One region of the Brevibacillus sp. NRS-1366 genome, then DNA from elsewhere that is predicted to be linked to it. Evidence: riboswitches for the same ligand, from Rfam matches in the RefSeq annotation. Region 1 holds a riboswitch; each other region holds the start of a gene.
The links. A riboswitch is a leader RNA that binds a small molecule or an ion and turns the genes downstream of it on or off. The one in region 1 is predicted to bind cyclic di-AMP.
Positions count from the first base shown of each region.

Region 1 (10,130 bases):
TTATCATTTCGCCTGATCATCATATGCGATGGAGAAGAAAAAAGAAGTCGTCGACTTTGCTCCCGCAGCAGCGTTGCCTTTTTCGGACCAAACTCCTGCTGGTACAACCGCAGCTCCTCTTCTACCTTTTCATCCCCATGTGCCAATGTTACTGGTCTGCCATCCAGCCAGCGCGCCACTTTCCATCCGTGATTGCTATCTACCATCTCAGCTACGCCGGCTGAGATGTGAAGCAAAAAAAATTGCAGCATCTTGATAGAAGAAGGACCTCTGCTTGTAATATCACCGAGGGAAAGGAGCTTTCGGCCGCGGGGGTGGCGATAGATGCCGTCCTGGCTTCGCTCATACCCTAAGCGCTGCAGCAATTCTATAAATTCGTCATAACACCCATGAACATCTCCGACGATATCTACACCCTTGTCTGCCAAAAGCACCTTGGAGCGCGTCTGAGGTTTGTGCCTCATCTCCGTTCCCTCCTTTCCAAAAGCTATTACTTACTATCTTTACCACATATACAAAAAAAACTCACCCTCTATTCAAAAGAGTGAGCCTGCTTATACATTCTTCTATCTATAAAATCCATTCCTAGCCCAGATTATGCGTATGAACATAAATCGCAGCTTGCGTCCGATCCTCCACGTTTAGCTTGGCTAGTATGTTGCTTACGTGGGTTTTGACTGTCTTGATTCCAATAATCAGCTCATCGGCAATTTCCTGGTTGGATTTGCCCAGGCCGATCTGCTTCAGTACTTCCAGCTCCCGCGGCGTCAATTGTTCATGGGGGTGAGATTCCTGTCCATGCCGAAAGCGGGCCATGATTTTACCAGCCACCCGCGATTCCAGTACGGGCTCTCCTGCTACCGCCGAACGGATCGCTTTGACGATCTCAGCCGCGCGGGAAGTTTTGAGCAAATAGCTAAACGCCCCTGCCTCGATAACGGGATACACCTTCTCGTCGTCGATAAAGCTGGTAAGCACAATGACCTTGCTCAAAGGACAGGCTTCACGAATGCGCCGCGTCGCTTCCACTCCCCCGATGCCATCCATAACCAAGTCCATTAAAACAACATCCGGAAGAAGTTCAACAGTCATTCGTACGCCTTCTTCACCGCTTCCCGCTTCGGCCACGACCTCAATATCGTCCTCTGTCGAAAGATAAGCGGCTAGTCCCATCCGTACCATTTCGTGATCATCAACCAGTAATACCCGAATCAAAGAAATCTCACCCTTCCCGTTCTACCTGTGACATCAGGGGAATCCGCACTTCGATTTGCGTTCCCTTTCCTACACTCGAGTAAATCTCCATCGAGCCGCCTACCTCGGCCACACGTTCCTGCATGCTGCGCAGCCCGTACGAAGTCAGTTTTTCCCCATCCGGATCAAAACCTACTCCATCATCTGTTACCCGTAACCGGACTTGGCCTTGCAAAGTAAACAATTTTACGGCAATGAGGCTGGCTCTTGAATGCCGCAGCGTATTGGAGAGAGATTCTTGCAAAATCCGGAAGAGATGATCCTCGATCCCACTCGGCAAGCCTTCGACATCTTCAATTTCCCACGTCAGCTCCATTGTATTTTTACGTGTCAGCTCATCTAAAAGTTCCAAAATGGCTTCTTTCAACGATTTATTTTGGAGGGTAGCTGGGCGAAGATGCAACAGAAGGGCCCGCATCTCCGCCTGAGCTGCCGCAGCCATTTCTTCCACCAATTCGATTTGCTGGCTGGCACGCTGCGGATTTTTCTCAACCAGCCGTTTCATGGCTGCGGTTGTCATGGCGATGGCAAACAACTGCTGGCTTACAGCATCATGCAGCTCACGAGCCAATCGTTGTCTCTCCTCCGTCACAGCAGCATGCTTCAGCTGTTCTGCCAGAGCCGCATTCGAATTGGATAGACGCTGCAAGGACGCGACCTGCTCTTCCCACTGCGAAGCAAGCCGATTTAATTGCCACCCGAGCTCGCCAACCTCGTCGACACCCAGTTCAGGCACGCGGTAAGACAGCATGCCACGCCCCAGCTTCATGGATGCCTCGCACAGAACGAACAGCCTTTTCTTCAGCAGGTTTCCGCCAATATAAGAAAAAATCAGAGCGATAATCACACCTGCTGGCAAGGACACCATAAATGCTACTAGCTGAATCAGCCAATCCGGATCCGGGGAGAGGGTAAATCCGCTTTCATCGCCGAACCACAATACGACTTGGGGATCATGCACCATTTTGGAATACCATTGGTGAATACTTTCATCATTCCTCCACTGAAAGTAGAGGGAAAAGAAACAGATAAACGCGACGATAATCGCACTTACAGCCAGCAAGACGCCGTAGCGTACATACTGCCATTGTATACTTGCTAAACGCTGTCGACGCATCCGCCAGTACCTCCTAGATGTACTTGACTTTTATATCGCCGACTAGCAGCGAGATATGCAAATTTACTTTATGCACCGCCTGATCGTAATGATCAGAACGAATCATCAAACTACGATTGACCCCTCCCTGACGGTGACTGAAAATCTCCAAATCACCGATCGTGAGCTCGGCTGAAACGAGTACAGGAAGATCCACAGGGACGTAGATCGTAACGTCGCCGATCCAACCCTCTACCACGAGAAGCGCCTCTTCCTTCATCAGCATGGCGCGCGACAAGTCGATAACGACATCACCGATTCCATGCCAGACATGAAGCTGGCTCAGCTCGAATCTGCCAGAAGTCAGGTGAAAATCCCCGATCAGCGAACTGCGGGAATCTTTGGGCAACATGCGGTCCCGATTAGCGGAAGATGCTCCTTCCTCCGATGACCTCGTCGTACCAGGTGGCCTCCACTTGTTCCAGTTGTTGTCGGCCCTAGGTCCAGGCTCCCCGCCATTATTCGACTCTAAATCTGGCTGGTACCCGGGGTCATCCTGATTGGGCTCTTTGGGCAACGTTATCTTACCAATCCGCGAAGCTTTTTCCCCTTTTCTTCCCCGGATCAAACGGAAGCCGAAGTAGATAAACACCAGAGGCACCGCTAATTGGAACAAATCATCGATTCCGATGCCAAACCACATTTCAAGCGCGATGATCGTTCCCAGGCTTATTAAAATGCCGCCGCCGATCCGCTTGCTCTGACTCCAGAGGCGAACGCCAAAGTAGACCAAGAGCATCGGCCACAGATCGAACAGACCGAACTTGATAAGACCCATGCCATTTAACAAAAGGCCAATCCCAGTCAAAATGATCAGGACACCAGCCAACATTTTATGCAAGCGGGACAATTTCACGGAAGTCTCCTCTCTTACGCCCCATGCCGATCGTTTTCACTCTGACCGTTACGACATGTATAAATGAATGCAGGTGGAATGTTCAGAGGGGTAAAGCTAGTCTCAACCCAGGAAAAACGCGCCTGCAGCTCAGCTTGGAGTTGTAGCGAATATTGAAATGTAATGAACAGCCCGCCTGGTTTCAGCACGGATTGTACTTCATTTAAAATGTCTGTCCGTAGCTCTTGCGGGAAGTTCGCAAAAGGAAGTCCAGATATGATCACATCTGCCCGTTTGAGATTTAGCTCCTCCAAGTATTCTCTCAGTCTCGTTGCTTCCTCCCTGATCGGTATATCGGGAAATCGGGAATGCAGCATCGTCCGAAACTGAGAATCGCGCTCCACAAGCACGTAGTGGGTATCGGGACGTATGTTTTGATAGATCGCGTGAGTAAAAGCACCCGTGCCAGGACCCAGCTCCAGAATCACGTCAGTTGAATCCCAATTGATGCCGCCGAGCATGCGTGCGCTTAAAAAACGTGAGCTGGGAATAACGCTGCCGACGCGTCCAGGTTCAGCGATAAACCGTCGCAAAAAGACCAAGAAGTCTACCAAGAATTGTACCTCCTAGGGGAAAAGCAGCCTGATATCCAGGCTGCCTAATTGCCACACTCTATTCTACACCCAGTCCCCTAGTTCCTGTCCAATTAGGATTGCTCAGGTTTCTGGACCGGTGTTTTTTTCTCTTGCAAGGATGCTTTGATATTGGCGAGTTCCATATCCAAATCGTCTTTTTCCAGCTCTGACAAAGCGTTCTCCCAGCCATGTCCCACATTGGATCCTCGCCATTGTCCACTCATTTGCGCTTCTGCTTCCATGCGCATTACTTTTTCTTCCATTCGTGCAAAACCACGACCTGCTGTCTGGTTGCCAATTCCGACAACCGCGTGATTCACCTGTTTTTGCGTACGGGCTACCTGGGCACGTGCCATCAACGTGAACTTTTTCGCACGCATTTTATAGAACTCTTCTTTCAGCTCAGCAAGCTTTTCCCGCATTTGAGCGGCAGCCTCAGAAGCCGACAAGTAGAGGGTTTCGTATTCTGCTGCACGTCCTTCATACTGCTTTTTGTCTGCCAGAGCGCGGCGAGCAAGCTCGTCTTCTCCCTCAGTCAAAGCCAGCTTAACCTGACGATCCCGTTTTTCGATGAGAGCGTTGGCCTCATCCAATTGCTGGCGGAATTTCTTTTCCAAAGCAACTTGACGCGCTACGGCCACTTCCACCTGTCCGATTTCAACTTCCATGTCACGCATGTATTGGTTCAGCATAACTACCGGGTCTTCCATCGAATCCAAGGCATCATTCACCGAAGCTACTGTCAAGTCACGCAAACGTCTAAAGATACTCATTTTTATTTCCTCCTCATCATATCACATCGTTTAGTTTCATCCAAAAGCTCATTCGACAAAGATCTTTTCAGTGCATGTTCAAAAAGTTCTTTACGGCTGGCGTCTAGTCACACTTTTTTCCCAGTCATCTAGCGAGTCTTCCTTTAAAATTCCTTTTGCCCACTGGCGCTCCCAAGCTTTGGGTGCTTCTTTTGGTTCAGGCTGGGGACGTAAGAGGCGATATCCTAAATAGATCACCCCGATGGCTAGAATGCTGTGAAACAACAGATGTAGTTTCCCAAACAGCATTAGTAGCCCGAACAGGAAGACGAGTACTCCCCAAAAGCGGGACCCCGAGCTACCCATTACCTTGCGAGCCCCATACAGCATGATTACTACGGGAATCAACACGCCAATCAAATCACCGCTATCGATTCCCAACTGGTCCAAGAGAACAAGGCCGCCAATCAGCAGCAGAACCAGCCCGAGCAGTATCTTTCCAGACCGTTCGCTCATCTTTTGCTTACCTCCAATCGCCATTTATGTGGTGCAGGTCGACCTTATGGCTTTATTGTATCCCCAAGCGTAGGCTCCCCATAACGGGCGAGCGGTTGGTTTTTCCCTCCGTCCTTGGACGGAGAACGTTTCCTGCCCAAATCGGACGAGCTGATGGGGCGGACTATGCCGAATGAGAGCTTACATTTCCCAGCCAAAACGTTACGCCATCAGACAAAATATTGTGGCGGAATTGTGAACAAACCATCGAAAAAGAGGAAATATTGGACAACCGTAGAATCTCTGTTGAGTATGCGTGTAAAAAAACATCGAAAATAGCCGAGTTCCGCCTGGCGGAAACGGGGGAACCATGTTTTTGGGGTGAATGGCTGTGTATCACGGCAGTCTAGGGAGTCCTTTCGACCGAACCCTTCAGCTAACCTCGTAGGCTCAATGAGAGGAGCAGTTTCTTTTGCGCAAGTTGGTAGTATCTTTATTTATGGCTGGATTGCTGGCGATGGGGGCCGGCGCTGCACAAGCTGCAGAGAGTACATCCCTAACTGATGTAGTTAGCGATCTGTACGGTGTCCCTTACAAATCGTCGGGCATGTCCAAAAAGGGCTTTGACTGCTCCGGTTTCACACGCTACGTATTTGATGCGTTAGGTGTAGAGCTGCCGCACAATTCTGCTGCTCAATATGAAGTGGGAGAGACAGTTGCCAAGAAAGATCTTCAACCAGGCGATCTTGTCTTCTTCAACACAAATGGGCGCAGCATTTCACACGTAGGCATCTACATCGGGAACGGCACATTCGTGCACTCGGAAACTGGTCGTGGAGTCGTCAACACCAAGTTGAACGATCCCTACTACTGGAGCAAGCGTTATGTTGGTGCCAAGCGCGTCAGCACACCTGTTCTAGAAGCAAAGGCTGAAGCTCCGAAAAAGGAAAAAGCGGTGCAAGCTGCATCGTTGCCGGAAGATCAAGCAACTCAAAAGTAGTTCGGCAAAAAAATAAGAGCCAGGGACTTCGCGTCTCTGGCTTTTTCTGACGAAATTTAGTACCTGGTGTCAAGAGGTGACCTTACTTATAAGTATATGCTGATGAATCGGGGTATACTTGCCTTCTTCCGGTCAAAGCATGTTATGATAGACAAGGGTAAATCGTAATTTACTTATTACTTACTTCCTTATTAATAGAAGTAACTGGGGGTATACCGGTGAAGGATCACATCTTAATTGTTGATGACAATCTGGAGATTATTGAACTGCTTGAAGATATATTGGAAAACGAAGGCTTTCAGGTGTCCTCTGCCGAGAATGGCGAAGATGCGCTCAAACTATTAAACCAGGGTCATCGTCCGAATCTGATCTTGCTCGATATCATGATGCCCAATATGAGCGGCTACGAGCTTTGTTCGCAAATTCGCCGGGAGTGGGATTTGCCGATCCTGTTTCTTTCCGCGAAAGGAAAAGCGGTGGACAAGGTCGTCGGCTTTGAAATCGGGGCAGATGATTACATTACCAAGCCATTTGACACAGAAGAGCTGCTTGCCCGTATCCGTGCCCATTTGCGCCGCTACGAGCGCATTCGCAAGCATACGGAGGAGGCGCCGGATAAGGAATCGGCCAACTCGCCGATTACGGTACTGAAATTCAAGGATCTCGAAATTCATAAAGAAACCTATTCCGTCTATGTCAGCAATGAAAAGATCGAGCTGTCTACCAAGGAATTTCAATTGCTTACGTTTTTAGCGGAAAATGCCGGTATCGTGTTTACGCGCGAGCAAATCTACGATCGGGTCTGGGGCTATGGCTACGGCTCTCTCAATACCGTGACCGTTCACATCAAAAACCTGCGCGAAAAACTGGAAACGAATCGCCAGTTCATCAAAACACAATGGGGGACAGGCTACGTATTCATTGGGGAGAAGCTATAAATGAGTTTGCGCAATAAACTGTTTCTCTCGTTTATCGCTTTGATTACGCTCAATATCCTTTTATTTAAATTCGTCTTCCAGGACATCATTGTCGACCAGCTGAAAAATGACCGACACAATCAGTACCAGTATGAAAAGGAAGCAGCGGAAAAAGTGCTACTCAATCAGTTATTGCGCACGAGCAACTTTAAAGATCCCACCGAGCGCCAAGAACTGGAGAAACAACTGCCAGAAGACGTCATGTACCGAATGGTAATCAAGGACGCCAATGGCAATACGATCTACAGCAAAACCTCGCAAGCGTACGATTTAAAAGTTCCCTCGAACAATTCAAACCGAGTAACCCCGAAAAAGAGCGAGCTTAAATCAGTTGCGGAATACCATTTCCAGCAGGAGCCGCCACGCGAAGGGGAAATTGTCATTTATTTCTACACAGATGACTATGACATCATGTCTACGACGGGAGTTTCCATGATGCTCTGGTTTATTTACGGCAGCCTGGTCTTGGTTGGCTTAGTGCTCTTGGCTCTGTTCGTTCGCTGGGTCCTGCGGCCTGTGAGTGAGCTGTCGCGGGTTACGCAAGAAATCCGCGAGGGCAAACGGCTGGTTACTTTTACGTACAAGTCACACGATGAGTTCGGTCAGCTCTTCCGCTATTTTGGGGACATGGTGGATGAGCTTCGCTTTTCCGAGGAACGCCAATCTGAAATGATTGCCTCTATCGCGCACGATTTCCGCACGCCGCTCACCACGATTAAGGGCTATGCCTCTTACATCGGATCGGGCCGTGTCACAGAGCTCGAACGGATTCAGAAACAGATGGGTAAAATCGAACTAAAAACATCAGATCTGGAAAAGCTGCTGGATGAATTGCAGGACTTTAGTCAACAGAGCACAGAAGTGGGGCTGAATATTAGCCGCATCCATGTCAAAGGTTTCCTGAAAGGAATCATCGAGGACTATCTGACCCGCATCAAAGAGGCAGGCCTCTCCTTTCAATGGAAACTGCGCATCTCCAATGAGCTGCATATCGAGGCAGATGAAACCAAGCTGCGGCGCGTCATGGAAAACCTGATCAACAATGCGATTTACTATAATAGACCGAATGGCTCCATTCTGATTACGTGTGATCAACGTGAGGGACATGTCCTCTTCACAGTAATTGATAAAGGAGAAGGAATCGCTGCAGAAGATTTGCAGAAGATATTCACCAAGTTTTATCGCGCGGAAAAATCCCGCAACCGTAACAACGGTGGTACGGGACTTGGCCTGACGATCTCCCAAAGCATCGTTAGACGCCACGGCGGTGAGATCATGGTAAACAGCGAACAGGGAATAGGAAGCAGTTTCTCCTTCACCATTCCCTTTTATCACGCTTAATTTATTTCGCTTTATAGCCAGTTAATAGATTCTTTATTTTTCTCTGTTAAAGTATCTCTTGTAAGCATGTTGCTTTCAGTGATAAATAACCCCCAGTTCGGTATCTGACACATCACGGCGTAACCGTAGGTGAAAAGATGCCTTTTTTTTGTCCAAAAATCCCTCTCGCAAAGCCCTACCCTCTTTTTTCTACACGCATCGGTAATCCATTTTTTGGTCGTAGTGTCACCAGTGGCTCTGGCTCCACCTTTTGATCTGGTGTTTCCAGACGCAAGCGATAACGCTGTGCAATCGTTGCGAGCAACAACGCTGCTTCCATCAACGCAAAGTTATTTCCGATACATACACGAGGACCACCCCCAAACGGAAAATAAGCATATGTCGGAATCCGCTTCAGCAAGTCTCCTTCAAAGCGTTCAGGTACAAATTTATCCGGATTGTCATAGTAACGGTGATTGCGATGCATGACGTATTGACTCATCATCAAGGTTTCCCCTGGCTGGTATGTGCGCCCGCCAATCTCTACTTCCTCCACTACTTCCCGGTTGATCGTCCACGCTGCCGGATATAATCGCAGCGTTTCTTGTACAATCAGATTGGTATAAGGGAGGTGGGGTAGATCTTCAACCGTAGGCAGTTTGTCACACAAGACTGTCGATAGCTCATCATGAAGCTTTTTCTCCACTTCCGGATGGGTGGCTAGCAAATAAAAAATCCATGACATCGTATTCGCCGTTGTTTCGTGGCCAGCTACAAAGATGGTCATCACTTCATCGCGTACTTGCTCGTCTGTCATTCCTTGACCATCGTCCTCGTCACGGGCAGCCAGCAGCATACCTAAAAGATCATTCTGACCTTTCTCTCCACTACTGCGTCGTTCTTCAATCAAAGCAAAAATCGTTTTGTCCAGCGTCTCATTGGATTCGAGAAACTGCCGATTGCTTTTCGTGGGCACAGAAAGTGGGATGTCGATAAAAGAAGACGCTTTACCCGCAACATACTTCAACCCGATATCAATTGCTTGTCCGATCTGGTCGGCCCCTTCCTTGATGCTTTTGCCAAACATGGTCTCTGTAATAATGGCCAGTGTGACTTTCATCATATCGTGGTGAATGTCGCGAACTTCACCGTCTTTCCATTCAGCCATCAAGTCTATTCCTTGTTGCACCATTACCTGACCGTAAGCAGCTATCCGCTCACGATGAAAAGCAGGCTGCATCAACCTTCTTTGCCGCATATGCTTTTTTCCTTCACTAGTGAGGATCCCGTCTCCGACTACCGCGCGCGCCACTTGCAAGCCTTTCCCTTTCCGAAAATTTCCCTGCTTCGTGACTAAAACTTCTTTAATTTGATCGGGGTTCGTCAACAAGTAGACATGACGCTTGGGTCCGAATCTAAAGTGTACGATATCGCCATGCTCTTCAGACGCCTGACGAATGAATTGAAGCGGATTCCGGCGAAATGACAGCAAATTTCCCGAAATAGGCAGACCCTTAGGTCCGGTTATCGTTACATTCATGTTATCCTCCTTGTGTAAATACGGCATGTTACGGATTAGTATCCGGCACAAAAAGGAGATTATGCGAGAAAAAGCCACCCGAAGTCGGATGGCCTTGAAATGATTACGATTTAGTGAGAAGCAGATTGCTCGCTGCGCAGCAAGCGAGTCGCAATCAGACGCTCCC
Region 1 is NZ_JBITPN010000061.1:57,310-67,439, reverse strand. It holds gene ACIFQN_RS33755 (metallophosphoesterase) at 1-464, opposite strand, end outside; gene ACIFQN_RS33750 (response regulator) at 586-1,215, opposite strand; gene ACIFQN_RS33745 (sensor histidine kinase) at 1,223-2,371, opposite strand; gene liaF (cell wall-active antibiotics response protein LiaF) at 2,385-3,266, opposite strand; gene ACIFQN_RS33735 (class I SAM-dependent methyltransferase) at 3,281-3,859, opposite strand; gene ACIFQN_RS33730 (PspA/IM30 family protein) at 3,952-4,653, opposite strand; gene ACIFQN_RS33725 (LiaF transmembrane domain-containing protein) at 4,744-5,148, opposite strand; cyclic di-AMP (ydaO/yuaA leader) riboswitch at 5,455-5,592, shown strand; gene ACIFQN_RS33720 (C40 family peptidase) at 5,600-6,127, shown strand; gene ACIFQN_RS33715 (response regulator transcription factor) at 6,346-7,065, shown strand; gene ACIFQN_RS33710 (sensor histidine kinase) at 7,066-8,445, shown strand; gene ACIFQN_RS33705 (cytochrome P450) at 8,621-9,964, opposite strand; gene ACIFQN_RS33700 (biotin transporter BioY) at 10,075-10,130, opposite strand, start outside.

Region 2 (10,130 bases), on a different contig from region 1:
AAAGAAGACAACTGTTCCAGCAGGACCGATCATCGTATCGATTCCATGCTGTTCTACCATCCTTTTCAAGTTCTCCTGATCAGGTACGCCATACTCCTGCTTGCGCAATGACTGCTCATAATGAGATTCTGGTGTCTGTCCTACGCAAGAGATAAATGTTTGGTGCGAGCCTGGCAACAACAGCAGCGGACCATTATAATGATAGTTTTCTTCCAACGAAATTGAGCAACTGAGTGCCCTCATGCCAGGCATTCCGTCCTCCACGTGCCAGGTCTCGAAGTCGGAGTGCCAGTAAAATTCTTTGCCCGTAAAGCCATGCTTGTAATTAATCCGAGATTGGTGGACGTAAACATCACTTCCCAAAATCTGCTCAGCAACGGAGACCAACCGCGGATGGCGGGACAAATTTTGAAATACGGTATTGTCACGGTGGACAGCAAAGATAGAACGGACTTCCCTGCTTTGCGGTTCGGAAATGACCTCTTTGCGAGTGGAACCGCGATTTTCTTGCCAGAGCTTCGTTAATTCATCTCGCAATTCCTGCACTTCGTCCGGTGAGAAAAATCCCCGTAGACTCAGGTAGCCTTTTTTCTCGTAAGACAAGAGAGTATCCTTTGTCAGTGGCCCTTCTTTTGTCTTGTCACTCCAATAAACGACGCGATCTACCCGTTTTAAAGTGGATGGATTTTCATTTATACGGGAAGGATAGCGATCTGAGTGATTCATACAGACAGCTCCTCTCTTTGTAAAAAGTTATCCCTCAAGCAACGGGTACACGCCTTCTTCATCATGGATTTCGCGGCCTGTCAGCGGAGGGTTAAACACACACACCATCCTCATCTGGCTTCGCGCACGCAAGTAGTGCTTTTCATTCCCTGACAAGGCGTATATCATACCTGGCTTTATCTGGTAAGTCTCACCTCCAATTACCTCGATTTCGCCCTCGCCTTCTATGCAATAGACGGCTTCCAGATGGTTTTTGTACCAAATGAAGGTCTCGGTTCCCGCCTTGATTATCGTGTCATGCAAGGAAAACCCCATCCCATCCTGCTTGAGAAGCAATCTTCTGCTGCTCCAAGTAGGTGTATCAATGTCATCTACCGTCCCTACGATTTCTTCCAAATGTTTTACAATCATTTCCCATCTCTCCTATTCAGAAAATCTCTTTCAAGACAATCATTCACGGACTCTTCCAAAATGTTCAGTCCTTTTCTCAGAGCCTCTTTCGTAATCGTCAGAGGCGGCATCACTTTCATCACTTCGCTCTTTGGTCCTGAGGTCTCCATGATCAGTCCTCTTTCAAATGCCTGTGAGCAGATTTTTTCCGCCAAACCATCCACGCCGATAGCGATTCCTTGCATCAAACCTTTCCCTCTCACTTCTCCCGACAGGTCAGGATACGTCTGAACTAGTTGTGAAAGGTGTCCTTGCACGAGGTCCCCCTTTTCCTTGACCGCTTCGCTGAAGCCATGGTCCTTCCAGTACTGCAATGCCTCGGCCGCAGCAATAAACCCAAGATTATTTCCTCGGAAGGTGCCGTTATGCTCGCCAGGTAGCCAGATGTCCAGCTCTGGCCTAAGCAGCGTAAGCGAAAAGGGCAGACCGAATCCCCCGATTGACTTGGACAGGCACACAATGTCAGGCGTAATACCCGCTTCTTCAAAGCTAAAGAAAGGACCCGTTCGTCCGCAGCCCGCCTGCACATCATCCACAATCAACAAGATGTCGTGCTTTTGGCAGATCGCCTCAATCTGTTTCAACCACGATGCACTTGCTACATGGATGCCGCCTTCTCCTTGAACGGTTTCGAGGATCATAGCTGCGGGGAGAGGTACGCCGCTGCCATCGTCTTCGAGTAGCCGCTCGATATAATCTGTTGTCTTGATGTCCTTGCCCATGTAGTTGTCAAATGGCAGGGCTATAACATGTGAGAGCGGCACGCCTGCTCCATTTCTTTTCATCCGGTTCCCTGTCGCCGCCAGAGAGCCAAGGGTCATTCCATGAAAGCCGTTCGTAAAGCTCATGATCATCTCTCTCCCGGTAGCTTTGCGGGCAAGCTTCAATGCCGCTTCTACCGAGTTTGTTCCGGTTGGACCAGGGAACATCACTTTGTAGGAGAGCCCTCTAGGTTTGAGAATGATCTCGTGAAACTGGGTCAACAGCGCTTCTTTTGCTTCTGTTGCCATATCCAGGCTGTGCGTAATGCCGTCATTTTGCAGGTACTCGATCAGCTTTTTCTTGATCGCGGGGCTGTTATGCCCGTAATTAAGGGCGCCTGCCCCAGCAAAAAAGTCGATATACGCCTTTCCTTGGCGATCCCAGACCGTATGCCCGCTCGCTTTCGTGAAGACGACAGGAAAGCTGCGGCAATAACTCCTTACTTCTGATTCCATCTGGTCAAAAACAGATAAGGGTGATCTCGTCTCTACAATCGTTTTCATGAAAAACCTCCTTAGGAAATGGCAGGAATGGGACCGATTCGGTACGTCCATTCCTCCTCGTATGCTCCTCCCGGAAACAATCTGGTGGGAAAACACTCCGTTATTTCACAACCAGTGCCAAACTCGCGAGCAAGCTTGGTGAACATAGCACGAGAGGCGTTGTTTGCGGGAGAGACTGTAGCCTCCACATACTGTGCTCTTTTCAAAGGCTTCCGCTTGAGCAATGCGCGGATCATCTCTTTCGCGATTCCTTGGCCTCGCATATTTTCACTTACGCCAATCTGCCACACAAAGAGCGTGTCGGGCATATCTGGCGGATGAAAGCCGATGACAAAGCCGATCGCTTCTCCTTTTGCTTCAGCGATGATGCACGTGTCCGAAAAGTACTTGGCGAACAACAGATACGCGTAGGCTGAATTTAAGTCAAGGATCTTCGAGTCCCGAACCAGCCTCCACATATCTGCTCCATCTTCTTCCTTCGGCTTGCGCAGGACGAGACGTTCCCCACTGATCGTTTTCAATGATTTCACCTCCTTTCCCTAACCCGCGCGGAAGCGGCTCAAAAACGCCTGCAATCGCGGACTCTGCGGATGATAAAAAATTTGCTCTGGGGTACCTTGCTCGACAATCGTACCGCCGTCCGTAAAAATGACGCGATCCGCAACATCGCGGGCAAAATCCATTTCATGGGTGATGAGCAGCATCGCCATCTCACCCTCTCTGGCAATTTCCTTGATGACAGCAAGCACCTCTCCTACCAGCTCCGGATCAAGCGCGGACGTCACTTCGTCGAACAGCATCACTTTCGGGCGCATCACCAGTGCACGGGCAATCGCCACTCGCTGCTTCTGGCCACCTGACAACTGGGCAGGGTACGCATTCAATTTATCTTCCAGCCCTACCTTTGCCAAAATCGTCACCGCTCTCTTCGTTGCTTCCTCCTTGCTCAGGCCCAAGACATGAATTGGCGCCTCTGTGACATTTCGCAGGATGGTCATGTGCGGGAAGAGGTTGAAGTGCTGGAAAACCATCCCGATATTTCCACGAATGCTGTGAAGATGCTTCTCATCCGCCTTGACCAGCCTGCCACTTACTTCTTTGTGCCATAAAAGCTGACCATCCACCTCGACCGTCCCCTCAGTCGGCTCTTCCAGCGTCATCAATATGCGTGCAAGTGTCGTTTTCCCGGAACCGCTCGGACCAATGACGGCAATTTTTTCTCCAGGAAGAATATCCAGGTCGATTCCGCTTAAAATTTGCAGGTCGCCAAAGGATTTGCTCACGCTCCTGTAACGAACGACTGGAACAGTCTGCGTGCTTGCTTTCATGCTGATCACCTCCAACTATTGTTTGTTCCACGTCAGCTCCAGTTTTTTGATGAAAACGGAAGAGACGTAGCTAAGCAGCAAGAACAAAAGTCCTACCAGCGTGAATGCCTCCAAATAGCGGAACGATTCGGCACCGATAATCTTGGCAGCCGCCAGCATCTCTACCAAGGTAATGGCTGACAGAATGGGCGTTTCCTTGAACATAACAATCAGGTAGTTGCCAAGCACAGGTACCACAGGGCGGATCGCTTGCGGTAAAATGATGCGCAGCCACGTCTGGCCCCGGGAGAAGTTGAGTGCTCGCGCTGCTTCCCACTGTCCGCGGGGGACAGCATCAATACCGGATCGGTATACCTCTGACAGATAGCAGCTGTAATGAACTCCCAGGCCCAGAACACCAGACGTAAACGGACTAAGCGAAATACCTACTGCCGGAAGACCGTAAAAGAGAAAGTACAGCTGCACGAGGAGCGGTGTGCTGCGCACAAATTCGATGAACCCTGCTGCAGACCAAGAGAGAGCACGGTTCTTCGCTCTGCGCCCGAAGGCAAGCAGCAAGCCCCCTATCAAGGCCAGCAAAAAACCGGCGACCGTGGCTGCGATGGTGGTTTGAATGGCTTGCAGGATGGCAGGAAGAATACTCCATGTAAAAGACCAGCTCCACATTTTCCTTACACCCTCCCTGCACAAAAGCGTTTCTCAAGCCATCGCATCCCCAGTGTCATGGGATACGCCATGAGAAAGTACATGATCAAAATCAAGCAGAATATTTCAAATGTTCTGGACGAATCGGTTGTACGCAGAATCATCCCCTGGAACGTCAAGTCCGCTATTGTAATCAAAGAGATCAGGGATGTCCCCTTTAATAATTCAATCAACAGGTTACCGAATGCAGGTAACATCATGACAAAGGCTTGGGGCAAAATGACCAGCCTCATCCGTTGCCACGACGTCATATTCAAGGCAATCGAAGCTTCCGTCTGTCCTTTTGGAATCGACTGAATGGAGCTACGCACCACTTCTGATCCATAAGCACCGTAGTTGAGTCCTAGCGCGATCACTCCTGCAGCCAAAGGAGGAAGCTCAATTCCCAATAGGGGCAGTGCATAAAACAACCAAAATAACTGCACCAAAAGGGAGGTACCTCGAAACAGCTCCACGTAAACCGTACTCAACATACGAACACTGCGCAAACGACTGAGACGGCCAAACCCTGCCAGGAAGGAAACGAGCAAAGCGACGAGTACAGACATGACAGTCACCTGGAGAGTTGTACCAGCTCCTTTTGCTAAAAGCGGCAAAAGATTACTCATTGCTTCCCCTCCATTACGGCTGCGAAAGCTCACTTGCTGTCTTCTCACCCGGCAGCTCCTGCTCGGTAAAACCGAAAGGCTGCAAAATTTCCAACAGCTCCCCTGAGTCTTTCAGCTTTTGCAATTCTTCGTTGTAGGCTTTTACAAACGCCTCATCCTCTTTGCGGAAAGCCGCAGCCCCATAACCGCGTACGCTCTTCCCGTCAATTTCCGGCTGTACAAAATCCATCACTCTCTCCAGCTTGTCGTCTTTGGCACTCTCCAGCACGGACTGCAGAGATGGACCTGTCATCGTGATCGCGTCCGCTCTACCTGCCTGCAGAGCAGCAACGGCAGAAGGCTGATCTGGAACAAGCACCATCTGTTCCTTTTTGACACCCGATTTTTCCAGATATTCCATTTCGATGCCGCCGCTCATGACAGCTACTTTTGCCTGCGGATTGGTCGCAATGTCTTTATAGCTTTTCAGATTCAACGGATTGCCACTCTTGACGGCGATCGCCTCCCCGATGCTGTATTCTGGATTGGCAAAAGTAACCTCCTGCGCTCGTTTTGGGGTGATGTACATCCCGGCAGTGATCATATCAAAGCGCTTGGCCTTCAGTCCGGGGATAAGAGAGCCGAATTCGGTGAGCACCCCGTTCATCTCGTTGATTCCCATCCGCTTCAGGATCACTCGAGCTACCTCCACCGCTTCTCCTGTCAGTTTTCCATCTGGCGTCGCGTACGCATACGGCTTTTCATTGGCGAACCCTACCGTGACAAACCCTTGGCTCTTGGATCTTTCCAGAGTATTCTGACTCACCCGCGCAGCATCCTCGCCTGTGGCTGGCTGGGCTTCCTGTGTTCCCGACCCGCAGCCTCCCAGCAGCAGGGCGCACAACATGATCGCCATGCTCCCCCACCTCAGTACGTTCCTCTTTTTCATCTCCCTTGCTCCTCTCTTTTTTTAAGAATGGTAGAAAAAAAGTCGACACATCGCTTCCAGCTCCAGGAGGGCCTTCCCTGGCGGCTAAGCAAAATGCGTCGACTGCTTTCTCGTTAGTAGGCATGTCAAATAGAACGGGACATTCTCCATTCCCTTCAAAGAAATGGGTACCCGATACTTGCAACATGCGATGACATGCAACTGATGTATGATTACTCTGCTTTAGCCGACGAGGTTAGCTGACGGGTAGGATGGCAGTTTAGCACCCCTTCTGCATACACAGAATTAACCCCTAGTAGATGGTTCCCCCGCTTCCGCCATGAGCGGAACTAGGCCCTTATTCGGTTAGTGGTGGTATCTTGGTCTCCTCTCACGAATCATTATGGTTAACACGGGGTTTATACTAACATAGCCACTTTCACTTGCTCACCCTGTAAAATCCTTGGTTTTCGCCCCTCAGGACCGCTCAGATGCAGTTAACCGTAATTACCATTGCTATCCAAAAACATCCTTCCATATCCTACCTTGTCCATTCTGATTAAACATAATCAGGTGAATCATATGCAAAAAAATGGAGAGGCGAATATCTCGCCTCCCTACTTTTTCCTGCTTACTTCGCCGTCCTCTCTGATGCTTGCCTGGTAAGAAATCCGGTTCAATTTATCGACCATGCGCTTTCGGTTTTGTCTATCCATTGGAGCGGGCTGTCCGCTCGTTATTTTCACAGGGATGACGCGTGATTTTGTTTCACTCTCTGTGAACGTTAATTCGACCATCATCGCTTCTCTCCCTTTTGGATTGTAGGAGGTCGTGAAGACGAAGTTGCCTACGCTGTAGTAAATCGGCACGTTTCTATAAAATTCGACGCCCATTACAGAATGACTATGGGAGCCTACGATCGCGTCTACTCCGTTGTCGATCAGCTTGCGTGCCATCTCGCGGGCATACGGTTCAGGAAAATCTTTGTACTCTAAATTCCAGTGCATCACCGCTATCGTGATATCGGATTGTTCTACCGCTTTCCTTACATACGAAAGCATCGGTTCGTACGAGTAAGCGTGTGCCAATCCCGGCTTATTTTTGCCTGCAAACCATTGGCGGTTGGGGAGTACATGGCTGAGGCCAATGACAGCTACGCGTTTCCCCATGATCGTTTGAATATAAGGCGCAAATGCTTCTTCTTCGTTTTTGCCCGCTCCGACATACCCGATCTTCTCCTGATCTAAATGGTGCATCGTATCGAACAAGGCTTCCATGCCATAGTCGAGACTGTGGTTGTTCGCGAGGTTTACGACATCAAATCCCGCATGTACCAGTCCTTTCAATGTTTCTGGCTTGGATCTGTACGTAAACTCCTTTTTCTCAGGCTTTCCTCTCGTACTGACGGACGTCTCTAGGTTGCCAATCGTCAGGTCCGCTCGCTTGAGAAAGTCTGCTGTTTTTTGGAACGGATAATCTACGCCGTTTCGACTGATCTGCCCCCCTACGCTTTTGTCCATGATGATATCCCCTACAAACGCCACTTTAATTGACTCCCCCGTATCTACGTTCTCCTCTTCTGCGCTGCCGCTGTTTGCCCGGACCATAGCCGGACTTGCGCTTATTGTGGCCAAAAGAATGCTGACTGCCAGTAGGGAAACTACCTTGTTTACACGTCCGATCTCCCATACACCTCCCTCGTCCCCTCTTTCTATGCACCATTCTAGCGGGCAACGAGTGTGAAGCCTGTTGAAGCATGTCTTGGGGCATCGGTTATTTATCGTGGAAAACCGACGGGCAAGTGAAAAATAGCAAACTTTGCGTGCAAAACGCCAATCTATTGGTAGATCTAGTGAAACTGTTATGTCGAGCGATTTATAGAGAAGATGTTGACAACAACTAAACCCACATAATAATATTGTTTTGCGTAAAAAAATCGTTTTACGGAGGCCCGATATTATGAAAATTTCAAAGGGAGTAGAAATGCTTCATCTAGATTTTCATGGGAATATTATTCACCCAATTCTTTTGTGGGATCAAGAAATGGCTGTTTTAATAGACACAGGATTCCCAGGGCAAATTGAAGATTTACGCGTGGCCATGGAAAAGGTAGAAGTGTCGTTCGACAAACTAAAAGTTGTGATTTTGACGCATCAGGATGTGGATCATATAGGCAGTCTTCCTGAGATTTTGCAGGAGTGTGGTAATCATGTTAAAGTTTATGCACACGAACTGGATAAGCCGTATATTCAAGGGGAGATACCGCTTTTAAAAGACGGGCACCTTGAGAATCCCCCGAAAGGCAGAGTGGACGATACCTTGATTGACGGTCAGGAACTGCCGTTTTGCGGCGGGATTCGCGTCATCCATACTCCTGGGCATACTCCCGGTCATATCAGCCTTTATTTAAAGCAAAGTAAGACTCTCATTGCCGGGGATTCGATGTACAGTGTAAACGGCATTCTCGGGGGAATTCATGCCCCGACCACTCCGGATATGAATGCAGCTCGCCTCTCTTTAAAAAAGTATGTAGACCTCGACATTGCATCCGTGGTTTGTTATCACGGGGGATTAAGTAATGTAAATGTTAATGATCAGATAGTAGGACTTAGCCAAGGATTATAAAGTTAAAGTTTCAGCAGTTTATCTTTTGGTGAAACGATGTTGTTACTCTAAACCAGCTAATAGGATGTCAACATTTCAAATGTCGAATGTTGCCAAAAACAAGTATAATAGGAAGGTATATAAATAGATCCACAGGTGAAAGGAGGAACCATGTTTCGCTCCGAGCATTCCATCATGTTAAAAACCAAAACAACCATGCCCTCGGTTCATTCCCACAGTGTAGAAAGAATTCAGCTGCAACGACTGTTGGATGACGGATTGAATGGCAAACTGACCACCTTGTCCGCTCCCGCGGGGTACGGGAAGACTACTTTGCTCAGTCAATGGGCCCATTTGCACCAGCCACTTGCCTCCTGGCTTTCGCTCGATGAAAAGGATAATGACTTGATACGCTTTTGGAGATATATAATCGCTACATTGTCAGACTCCTTGCTCCCTCAGCTAGCAAAGCGGATGGAGCCGTCAATGGAGGCTACCACGCACACCTCTATCTATACATGCATTGACTCCCTCCTCAATGAGTTGACGATCACAGACCAGCATTTGGCGATCATACTCGACGATTACCATGTGATAACAGAAGAATCGATTCACGCGAGTATTTGCTACTTTATTGAATACTTGCCAAACAATGTTCATCTCTATATAGCCAGCCGGACCAAGCTGCCTTTTTCCACGTCAAAATGGATATTGCGCAATGAGGCCTGTCATCTGGATGCCGCACAGCTCTTATTTAATCAGGAGGAAACCGTGAACTTTTACCGTGAAGTTCACAAGCTCTCCCTTTCCGCACAGCAAATAGAACAGTTGAGGGGCTGTACAGAGGGATGGGTAGCCGGGCTGCAATTGGCTGCCATCTCTCTTGCGAATTCGTCGAGCCCTGATCAGTTTTTCAAAAACTTTACAGGCTCCCATCGAAATATCTCGGAATATTTGCTGCATGAGGTATGGCTCCGGCTTCCTGTGGATACCCAGCGTTTTTTATTGCTGACTTGTGTCTTGTCCCGGATGGATGCCGAATCATGCAACACTCTGACAGGACAATCGAATAGCCAACAAATGCTGGATAGCATCTACGCTCAAAATATTTTCCTGATTCCCTTGGATGATTATCAAAACTGGTACCGTTACCATCAACTATTTACGGATTTTTTGCGGAGACAGCTTCATCAGCTGGACCCAAAAAAATCGTTTGCGCTCCACAGGCTCGCCAGTGAATGCTTTGCGAACCGGGGATTTTACGACGAGGCCATTGATCATGCCCTTGCAGCGACTGAGTACGGTCTTGCTGCACACTTGTTGGAGGGGCACATCCCTCTATTGGTCCAACGCGGGGAGTTTTCCACGCTGCTGCGTTGGCTGGACAGCTTTCCAGAGCCGTCCGATGTGCTGACGCCTATGCTCTCTCTGCTCCACGCCTTTATTTTGATTGCTTGCGGTCAAACAAACCGCGCTCGTGAATCTCTGTTGCGCTTGGAAGAACAATGCGCTGCGATGGATGTATCTGACGAGCAGC
Region 2 is NZ_JBITPN010000059.1:30,815-40,944, reverse strand. It holds gene thpD (ectoine hydroxylase) at 1-726, opposite strand, end outside; gene ACIFQN_RS32350 (ectoine synthase) at 754-1,137, opposite strand; gene ectB (diaminobutyrate--2-oxoglutarate transaminase) at 1,134-2,441, opposite strand; gene ectA (diaminobutyrate acetyltransferase) at 2,453-2,962, opposite strand; gene ehuA (ectoine/hydroxyectoine ABC transporter ATP-binding protein EhuA) at 2,981-3,769, opposite strand; gene ehuD (ectoine/hydroxyectoine ABC transporter permease subunit EhuD) at 3,785-4,435, opposite strand; gene ehuC (ectoine/hydroxyectoine ABC transporter permease subunit EhuC) at 4,441-5,082, opposite strand; gene ehuB (ectoine/hydroxyectoine ABC transporter substrate-binding protein EhuB) at 5,096-5,977, opposite strand; cyclic di-AMP (ydaO/yuaA leader) riboswitch at 6,221-6,356, opposite strand; gene ACIFQN_RS32315 (CapA family protein) at 6,607-7,596, opposite strand; gene ACIFQN_RS32310 (MBL fold metallo-hydrolase) at 7,949-8,614, shown strand; gene ACIFQN_RS32305 (LuxR C-terminal-related transcriptional regulator) at 8,765-10,130, shown strand, end outside.
Region 2: another riboswitch for cyclic di-AMP. It lies ahead of ehuB (ectoine/hydroxyectoine ABC transporter substrate-binding protein EhuB); the one in region 1 lies ahead of ACIFQN_RS33720 (C40 family peptidase).

Region 3 (10,130 bases), on a different contig from region 1:
TGCTTGGGCGGATGACGGTGGGAACCGATCTGCAAATACGCTTTACCGCAAAAGGGCGCGTGATGGATGAGGAGTTCCCGGTACAAGATGCCATCTATAGGATGGTCGAGGAAGCGACTGCCAATGCAGTGAAGCACGCGCAGGCCAAATGCTTAACCGTCTCGGTAGAAGCATCATCGTTGCAAGTGAAGGTACGGGTGAAGGATGATGGCATCGGCTTTTTGCCGGAAGAAAAGGAAAGCGTAGTGACGTATGGGGTGATGGGGATGAGAGAAAGGATTTTGCAAGTGGGAGGAACCTTTCAGATCCGTTCCAAGCCCGATGAAGGAACAGAGGTCCTGGCAATCATACCGCGAAAAGGAGTGGAGATGTTTGGATAGTGTAAGGCTGCTGTTGGTCGATGATCATCGGATTGTGCGTGAAGGGCTGAAAATGATTCTGGAGAGCTCCCCTCGCTATCTTGTTGTTGATGAGGCGAGCGATGGAGACGAGCTGCTGACAAAAGCGCTTGCACTTGCGCCTGACTTGATTGTCTCTGATTTGAAAATGCCAGGGGCTTCCGTCATTGATAGCTGCAAGGTGTTAAAGGAGCAGTTGCCTGACATCAAAGTCCTGATCCTTACCGCTTTTGACGAAAGTGAGGATGTATTTCGCGCACTGGAATCAAATGTGGACGGCTACATCATGAAAGACACGGTACCAGAGCAAATCTTGAATACGATGGACATGGTCATGATGGGATACTCTTGCTTCCAGTCTAAGATTCAACAAAAAAAGAAAGAAAAATCAGACGTCACCTTTACTGATCGCGAACAGGAAATTTTTCAATTGATCGTCGATAACTTGAGTAATTCAGAAATCGCGCAGCACTTGTACATCTCAGAGGCAACCGTCAAGACACACGTCAGCAGCATTTTGCGTAAAACAGGACAACCGAACCGCTCACAGGCCGTTCTGTACGCACTAAAAAAGGGTCTCGTCAAGGTACCACGTTAACAGAAGCCTGCCCATACGTGGAAAAACGGTGAAGAGGGTTATCAATGAAACTGCGAAAAAGAAACAGAAACCACAGAGGTTACTTGGCGGATGCCATGTTTTACTGGATTTCGATTCTGGTTAGCATGAATGCATTGATGGCTGTAATCTTACACGCCTTGGGCATTGTCATGTCCACTTGGGCAGGGATGGCTGGTTTGATGGTTTGTGCTGCTGTGGGATGGACAGTCTACGTCCTGCACAAGCGCTACTTGCTGCAGGAGACAAATTCGTTTCATGCCTCCGCCTTTCTAGGTGTTTCTCTATTGCTGTTTTTGAGTCTGTACAATCCCCAACAGTTTACAAACATGTGGTTTGTCTTCTTGCTCTTTCCCATTTTTCTCAGCTTTTTTTACGATAAAGTCCTGCTTTTGGTCTGGGGGGCAGTCAGCTATTTGCTGTATGCCTTGTCACTGGGGTTGGAGCATAGCAACGCCCTCAGCTTGGATATTTTTTTTCATCTCACGGTGGCTGGAGCTAGCGCCATTTGTGCTTGGACGTGTTATTGTACCTTGAACAGGCATATGGGGGAATCGAGGCGAGCATCAGAGGAGTACAATCGAGAGTATGCGATCACTCTGCTCAACACACTTGTTCCAATCGTAGAGCGAAAAACGCAGACCAGCAGCAAGGAAATTGAGCAAATGAGCAGATTGATGAAACGGATGCTTCGCGAATTTCCGCAGGAGAAGATAACGGATTGGGAAATCAAACTTCTGTCTTTGCTGCATTATGTGAGTCGGATCAAATGGCCGGACTATGTGTTTGAAACCGATGAAAAGCTGACGATGTTCGAATATCAGGTTATTCAGGAGCATTGCCGTTTCGGTCGAGAGATGTTTGGTGAGGAGCCTGCTTTTGGACGCGTAGTTCGCGCACTGCAAGATCATCACGAGCGGTATGACGGCAGTGGGTATCCAGATAAGCTGAAAGGAAATGACGTTTCCCTTTTGCCTCAAATATTGGGAATTGTAGAGTGCTTCCTGGCGATGACCACGCCGCGTGCCTATCGGGAAACGATCACGTTGGAGGAGGCTTTTGAAGAAATTTGTTCAATGGCTGGTACCGCTTACGATGAAAGGGTAGTACGCGCGTTTGCGACCGCGGTCCAAATCCATTCTCTTACAAAGGTATCCAACTCCTCTTTCAAGGTGGGGTGAATCTCATCCTGATAGCTAGACGGAAATGACCCTGATCCCCGATGTACGAAATGTGCCTATATGGTTAGAGTGGAGTAGTGGAGGGGGAGGTCGATGATGCAAAAACGGTGTAAGCACTGTAAAAAGCATTCATACAGTAGCGGTGATTGGTACCGATGGCTGTGCCCGTACTGTGGCAAAGATATTACGAAGCAAAAAGCCACTCCAGCCAGACTACGGGTTGTCTATGTACGTCCCCTCGTACCTCAACGCTTACAACCATTACATTCACCCGATGAAGATACAGCTTGATAAAAAACTGCCCTCGAGGCAGTTTTTTTATTCCCTCATCCTTCAGTATGAGATGCGGTCATACTAGACGCTAAAAATCTTCCTCCTGTTGAGATGCGGTAGTCCTTCCGGTGGAGGAAGATAAGGAATGGCCAACTACGTACAATGAACAAAAGAGGTGATCGGAGTGGGTATTCTCGTAGTAAAGCGTGTGGGAACGGTATTGCTTGTGTTGTTTATCTTACTCAATCTCTTTCTCTATGCGAGTAGCCGCTGGAACTCCGATGGTATGCCCGGAATTGGAGGTTGGAGGGTGCTTTCTGTTTTGACAGGGAGTATGGCCCCCGCTATTAATACCGGAGACATGGTCATTGTCACCCGATATTCGAACGATGTACCACGAGCAGGAGATGTTGTTACTTACTGGAGGGATGATCAGTTTCATTCCTTGATTACACATCGCGTGATGCAACGGTTGGAAAATGGTTATCTGCAAACAAAGGGCGATGCCAACCTGGAGACGGATGGAGGCTGGACGGATCCGAATCGTTTGGTGGGGAAGGTAGTGTTTACAATACCGTTTGCTGCTTATGTTCAACAATTGATAAAAGAGCCATTGTCAATGTTAGTCATTTTTACGGGTTTTTTCGTGTATATCATCTATTCACAGCGTCGACCAAAAAACAGACCAGATTCGATGCAGACCGATACGATTGAGGGGGAACTGTCATGAAGTGGGAGCAAACGAAAAATTGGCCGTGGAAGCGCATCTTGTTTGGAACGCTTGTCATCAGCTCGATTGCAGCTAGCACAAGCTTTGGGACATACGCTTACTTCACCAGTCAGGTAGGAACGGGTACTACCTTTGCAGTAGGAAGGCTTGAGATTAGCCTAGGGCAAAGCATGGCAGCATTTCAGTCAAAAACGGATCAACCATTTTTGCCAGGAGTACGCGTCGATAAGACGCTCAGTATTGAAAACAAGAGTGATGTACCTGTGAAGTATGCCTTGCTAGCGGAAAAAGAAGCAGGCGACGATATCGTGTACGATCAGTTGGTAACAGAGATCAGAAGAGGCAGCGATGATCAGCTACTCTATCACGGACGGATCAGTACGTTAACGCAGGCAAATGTAGTCATTCCCGACTTGGAAAAGGGAGCGCATGATCAGTTGCTTTTTACCGTATACCTGCCGGAGAGCACAGGAAACGAAGTACAAGAGAAATCGGCTGAAGTCAATTTTGGCTTTCTCGCCACTCAACAAGAAAATGGAGATTACTTTGCGCAAAGTGGTCCAGTCATGACGTTTACACCGAGCGATTTAAGCGGGACGGCCTTGCTTGAGACGATGAAGCTGGCAAATAGAGTGGAAAAAGAGGAATCGGCAAAGCGAGCCGATGGAGATTCAAACAAAGGGATGACCTTTATCCTAGCAGCAGGAAGCTATGAACTGAGCGGTTTGGATTTGCCGAAAAATATTACGTGGAAGGCGGCACCTGGTCAGGAAGGAAAGGTAATCATCCATGCTGACGAGCTGGAGGTTAGGGATGCCTCGTTTGAAGGAATCCGATTCGAGGGGAACGGGACAGGCTTGTTGGTCGGCTCCAATGTCAGCTTCCGAAATTGCATTTTTGACGGTTATGAAGTAGCGATTCAGACCCAGTCAGGCAATCAGAATGACAGTCAAACGGAGGACCAAACGGATAAAGGGAACTTCCTCGAAGGGCTGACGGTAAAAGAAAGCACCTTTGAGGGAGGGAATCAGGGGATTGTGCTCGATCAAACAATCAAGGCCGTGATGGTGGACAACAATAAATTTAGTGGCGTAGAGCACGCGGTTGTTATTGCCAACAACAAAGAGACACAAGTCCAGATTGTCGACAACGATTTTACCAAAGTCAGCAAATACGCCGTGGAAAGCAACGGAGTCCAGGTAGGTGATGGAATTGATGGATTCAAGGAGATTGCGGCAGAAAATGACGAGACGAAGAAGCTTGCTCTCCATCTGCATAAGGCAGACTTGTACCTCGAAAACAACAAGTATGAGAAATGAAGACGGTAAGCGGCCCAGAACACGCCAAAGATCGGGGGGGAGCTGGGCTTCGTTACGGGATCAGGTGATCGGATGCGTCTTTTTGGTTGGAGTCGCTCTCTCCTTGTGGAGCCCTACGAACACATACAGTTGGATGTGGCAGGAGGCCAAAGATTCCGGTCACGAATTTATCGTCGGTCTACTTGACATTTCAAAGAGCAGCTTTGGAAGTGAGTGGCAGGTTGTGCAAGGCGGTAACCGGGTGATTGACTTGTCTCGTATGATTCCGGGCGATTCTCGTCAGATAAGAGCGACACTCTCCAATGGGGCGAGTGATCTGGATTTTTTCTATAAAGTTGTGGCTCGAGTCAAGGATTCCACAAAGCCAGGGGCTGCGCAAAAGCTGGAAGAAGTCTTGCGCATACGTATAGAGGAAGGTAAGGACAAAATCTACGATGGCCTAGTGCGCGAGCTGCATCAGGAGCAGCCGGGTCTTGTTCATGTCAACGGGACTGACAACGTTTTCCATGAGGAGGAGACAGATAAAGTGTTTTGGATCACGGTATATCTCCCTGAGGAAGGCGTCGATCACACCTTTCAGTCCCTCGGTGGGGAGCTAGAGCTGCGCTTTTTAGCGAAGCAAGCGACGGAGGATGCGATCTATGCGGAGTAAGGGGGGATGGACTTGAAAAGACTGGCGATCGGATTGATAGCGGTCACCCTTGGGCTGAATATCGTTCCTTTGAATGGAACACTCTCTTTTCTAACAAGTGAAAAAAAACAGGTATCTGCTGTTTCTACTGGTACGAATGAAGATGTCTTTGTAACGGAGACGGAACAGATTGTTTTGAAAACAAAGGTAGCTAAACGAGTAAAGGTGAAGCGTACCAAAAACGCTGATGGAAGTTCTTCCGAGACGACGGAGAGTAGGACTTCCATAGAAGAAGGCGTCCAACGAATTTCTTTTGTTCCGCAGCGTGATCATCTGAATTTGGGCGTGGAGAATATAACCGTTACAGGGTTGTCCGAGGGAGAAATAACGATTGAGCAGGTCGAAAAGATGGAGGCGGAGAAAGGGATTGTCTTTCGGATTGCTCACAATCGGCAGATGGTAGATAGAAAAACCAAGACAGAAAAAGGCGAGCTTCATGTTACGGCACTTGGAGGTTTTTATTCGTTTACCATTCCGATAATTGTTCGTACAACCTATAGCAGTTCAACGGACATAAGTGAAGAAGGTCCGTCCGGTCAATCACCGCAGCCAGACGGTACGCCAGAACCTTCTGCACCCACTGAACCTTCTGCACCGCCGCCTGCAGACACAGATCACCAAGCAGGCTCATCAGGGGATGCAGTCGAAAGGGAACCTGTAGTGCAGGAGGAATCAGAAGAGCAATCCTCCTCTCAGGACGCGACAGAGACGACGACGTCCACAGATGGAAAAGTGGATGCAAAGGCAGGAGAAGAAGCGCCGACTTCTGTGGAAACACAGGATTAACGATCCTACATAAGAGATCCCAAGCTTACCCAGTGAGAGTAGGGTTGCGGGGGTCCTTTTTTTGTTAACGCAAACTCATACTTCAGTATGAGGGCTTTCCCACCTGGTGGAGGAAGTTAGCGTCATACAAAATTCGTACAATAAAATCATGGAATAGAACAAGAAAGCGAGGAATGAATAAGTGAACATGCTAAAAAAAGGTCTATCGCTATTAACTACCCTTTTTCTCGTTCTTGTCATTGCTCTTACGGCCTTTCTTTTCATTGGAAAAATGAATGGTGGAAAAACAACTTTGTTTGGAAATGAGATCATGGTCGTATTAAGCGGCTCGATGGCTCCAACCTTTAATACGGGAAGTATCGTGGCGGTGAAACCAATGAAATTTGAGGAGGTCAAGAAGGGAGACATTGTCACGTTTAAAAATGAAGACAACTTGACTGTAACGCATCGGGTAATGGAGATCAATAACGGCAAGCTGATCACAAAAGGGGATGCCAATAACGGAAATGACTCCATTCCAGTAACAGCAGACCGGTTAATCGGGCAAGTCCAGTACTCGGTACCCTTCATCGGATACCTGATTGACTTCATCCAATCTAAAGTAGGAATGCTTGTCTTCCTTGGTATTCCTGGTATTTACTTAATCGTAAGTCAAATCTGGAAGTTATTTAAGCTGATGAAGGAAGCGGAAGCGCCAGCAAACTGACTAGCAAACGGAAATCTCGGTCCTTGTGATCGGGATTTTTTTACTAGAGATAAGTCTCATACTCAAGTATGAGGTAGGATAGCAGGTTGTTGTAGAGAGAGTTCATCCCTATCATCTTCCTTTTTCACCCTGATGCAGGAAGTTGGAATGGTTCGAAATCAGTAAGATAAGAAGTGTAAGGCACATCAAAAACGGTGCCAAGAACGAAAATAAAAACGATGCAGGAGGAATGGAATCATGAATTTGAAAAAACAATTTGCGTTAACACTGGCTTCTGTGGGCTTGGGTGCAGCACTGATCGGCGGAGGTACATTTGCATACTTCAGTGACCAGGAAGAAGCTAACAATACCTTCGCAGCGGGTACGCTAGATTTGGCTGTTAATCCAGAAGTAGTCTTTGACGTAGCGAACATGAAGCCAGGTGACTGGGCAGACAGATGGTACAATATTACAAATAGTGGTTCGCTCGATATTAAAAATGTGTATTTGACAACTAGTTATGGTGTGACTGACGCAAATAATAACAATGGAAACGAAGATTTAGGGAAGCACATGGTGGTAGAGCTCATGGATAACTTTGAGCAGGGCAAGCGTGTTATCCTGCGGGAAACTATCTATGACCTAAGTCAGAAACAGGGAACGGATCGTCCTGATCTACTCAAAGCTTACAATGAAGCAACGGGTCAATCACTGGCTAGTGATGAAGTGAACAATATCGCTGTTCGAATTATTTTTGTAGATAACGGAGAAGATCAAAATATTTTCCAAGGCGATGGTTTGCAAATGAAATGGACGTTTGACGCTACCCAAACAGCAGGTGAACATATCAATCAATAAGGCGTATATGACGAAGGTGAGGTTCTCTCACCTTCGTTTTACTAATAAAGGGAGATGACCTATGAAAAACTGGAGAAAACAACTGATGCTTTCCTTTCGTTGCAATGGGATTCGGAAGCATTCTTGTTAGTGGAGCCACTTTTCTTTATCTCAGTGACAAAGAAGTTGTCAATAATACATTTGCCACGGGGACACAGGGCTTGACGTTAGGGAGTACGGTTCATTTGGATATAAAGGACGTAAAGCCTGGCGATGATATCATTCATTATTTTACCATTACGAACAGCGGGTCATTGGATATGGCAAAAGTACTGTTACATACCAATTATACAGTCCTCGATTCCATGGGGAACAATGGTACAGAAGATTTTGGCGAGCACTTATTTATGGAATTTTTAACTCCCGACGGTCAGATTATTTTGCAAAATCAATCCCTGGCAGATCTTAAAAAAAGGACGGACAGCGGGGAGTCGCCAGACATTTCGGGATTTAATACGAATCGGATGAATTTGCGGGTGGGAGAAGCAAAGATTATCGCAATGAGGTTTCACTTTAACGATAATGATCAAGATCAAAACATTTTTCAAGGGGATCAGATTACACTCCATTGGAATCTGGAAGCGGTACAGGGAATTGGAAACGTTCATCAATAAAGAGAGCACGTAACTCATTAAGTGAGATACGTGCTTTCTTATTGGTTGAGGAGGGCTAGTTGATCGTTGAAAGCTGGAGTGCTTAATTAGGAGTTACCAATATTTTCTCATTTACCCCTATAAAAAAGATGTGGTAATTTTTTGGGAGCCAAAACTTCTCACAAAGGGAGTGCGGGGGACGATTTTCTTCGCAAGATCATTAGATCTGCGATTGGGGTGAAACGCGTATGCGTAGGGTTGACTCCTCAACCCGAACCCGACAACTAACCTCGCAGGCAGTTGAAAGGAGAAAAAATGAAAAAGCGGTTCAAGGCAAAATCTTTTGTAATGATGGCGTTAGGCTTGTGCTTGGCAGCGATCTCTACACCAGCATTCGCTGCTTCCTACCAGATTAAGAAAGACGACACATTTTACCTGATTTCCAAACGGTTCAACGTGCCATTGGAATCGGTCCAGAAGGCAAATCCTGGGGTGGACCCACAGAATCTGCGACTGGGGCAGAACATCCAGGTGCCCGTAGCCAATCATGTAAAAACAACAGCTGGTCAACCTCGCTCTTATAGCAAAATGATTAAAGCTGTGGCAACCGCCTATACTGGTTCAGCGGAGGAAAACGGCGGATGGGCTGGGGTGGATTACTTCGGAAATCCACTCAAAGTAGGTACGATCGCAGTCGACCCGGCCGTGATTCCACTTGGCTCCACCGTATACATCACCGGGTACAAGCATGGCTCCCTTCCTGCAAAAGGCATGATCGCCAAAGCAACCGACATCGGCGGAGCAATTAAAAATGCTCGGGTGGACATTTATGTGCCTGGTAGTGACGCTAGCGACTTTGGAACGCAAAATGTTCAGGTTTATGTGCTGAAGTAATCGAAAGGATTACTGCATACATACGGACGAATGTATGTAAGGAAAAAAGCTCGATTTTAAAAGAACTGAGACTGCCGTAATCTACGGCAGTCCCAGTTCTTTTTTTATCGGTGCACAGGCGTTCTTATGAGATCACAGAGGACACTACAGCCTTCTTCAATGCCTGCTCCAAATCGCCAATAATATCATCAATCGCCTCTGTCCCAATCGACAGCCTGATCAACCCCGGAGTCACACCTGCCGCTGCCTGCTCTTCTTCATTCATCTGCTGGTGCGTAGTACTCGCAGGATGGATGACCAGCGACTTGGAATCGCCTACGTTTGCCAGATGGGAGAACAGCTTCACGGATTCGATCAAGGCCTTGCCTTCCTTCACGCCGCCGCGAATGCCAAAGGTAAGAATGGCGCCTGCACCTTTTGGCAAATATTTCCCCGCCAGTGCATGGTTAGCGTCTCCCTCGAGGCCAGGATAGCTGACCCATTCAACTGCTGGATGACTCGCAAGGTATTGTGCAACTGCCAGCGCGTTCTGGCTATGGCGCTCCATACGCAGGTGCAGCGTTTCGAGCCCTTGCAGGAACAAGAAGGAGTTGATCGGTGCTACTGCAGCTCCGATATCGCGTTGGAGCTGGACGCGCGCTTTAATGATATAAGCCAGAGGGCCGACTGCCTCTGTATAAACGACGCCATGATAGCTCGGGTCTGGAGTCGTCAAGCCAGGGAATTTTCCATTGTTCCAGTCGAATTTACCGGAGTCTACGATGATGCCGCCAATCGCTGTTCCGTGTCCACCGATGAATTTGGTAGTGGAGTGGACGATAATATCAGCGCCGTGTTCAAATGGACGGCACAAAATAGGGCTGGCAAAGGTGTTGTCGACGATCAGCGGAACGCCGTTTTCATGAGCAATGTCGGCAATTGCTTGCAGATCGGCGACGTTAATGCGCGGATTGCCAATTGTTTCGCAAAAGAGTGCTTTCGTCTTCTCGTTGATAGCAGCACGGAAGTTCTCTGGGTTGGACTGGTCCACAAAGTGAACTTTAATGCCGAGACGCGGGAGGGTATGG
Region 3 is NZ_JBITPN010000020.1:103,075-113,204, forward strand. It holds gene ACIFQN_RS14135 (GAF domain-containing sensor histidine kinase) at 1-380, shown strand, start outside; gene ACIFQN_RS14140 (response regulator) at 373-996, shown strand; gene ACIFQN_RS14145 (HD domain-containing phosphohydrolase) at 1,041-2,195, shown strand; gene ACIFQN_RS14150 (signal peptidase I) at 2,653-3,198, shown strand; gene ACIFQN_RS14155 (right-handed parallel beta-helix repeat-containing protein) at 3,195-4,517, shown strand; gene ACIFQN_RS14160 (hypothetical protein) at 4,621-5,169, shown strand; gene ACIFQN_RS14165 (hypothetical protein) at 5,182-5,994, shown strand; gene ACIFQN_RS14170 (signal peptidase I) at 6,182-6,700, shown strand; gene ACIFQN_RS14175 (TasA family protein) at 6,938-7,537, shown strand; gene ACIFQN_RS14180 (TasA family protein) at 7,642-8,190, shown strand; cyclic di-AMP (ydaO/yuaA leader) riboswitch at 8,327-8,483, shown strand; gene ACIFQN_RS14185 (3D domain-containing protein) at 8,485-9,063, shown strand; gene ACIFQN_RS14190 (homocysteine synthase) at 9,188-10,130, opposite strand, start outside.
Region 3: another riboswitch for cyclic di-AMP. It lies ahead of ACIFQN_RS14185 (3D domain-containing protein); the one in region 1 lies ahead of ACIFQN_RS33720 (C40 family peptidase).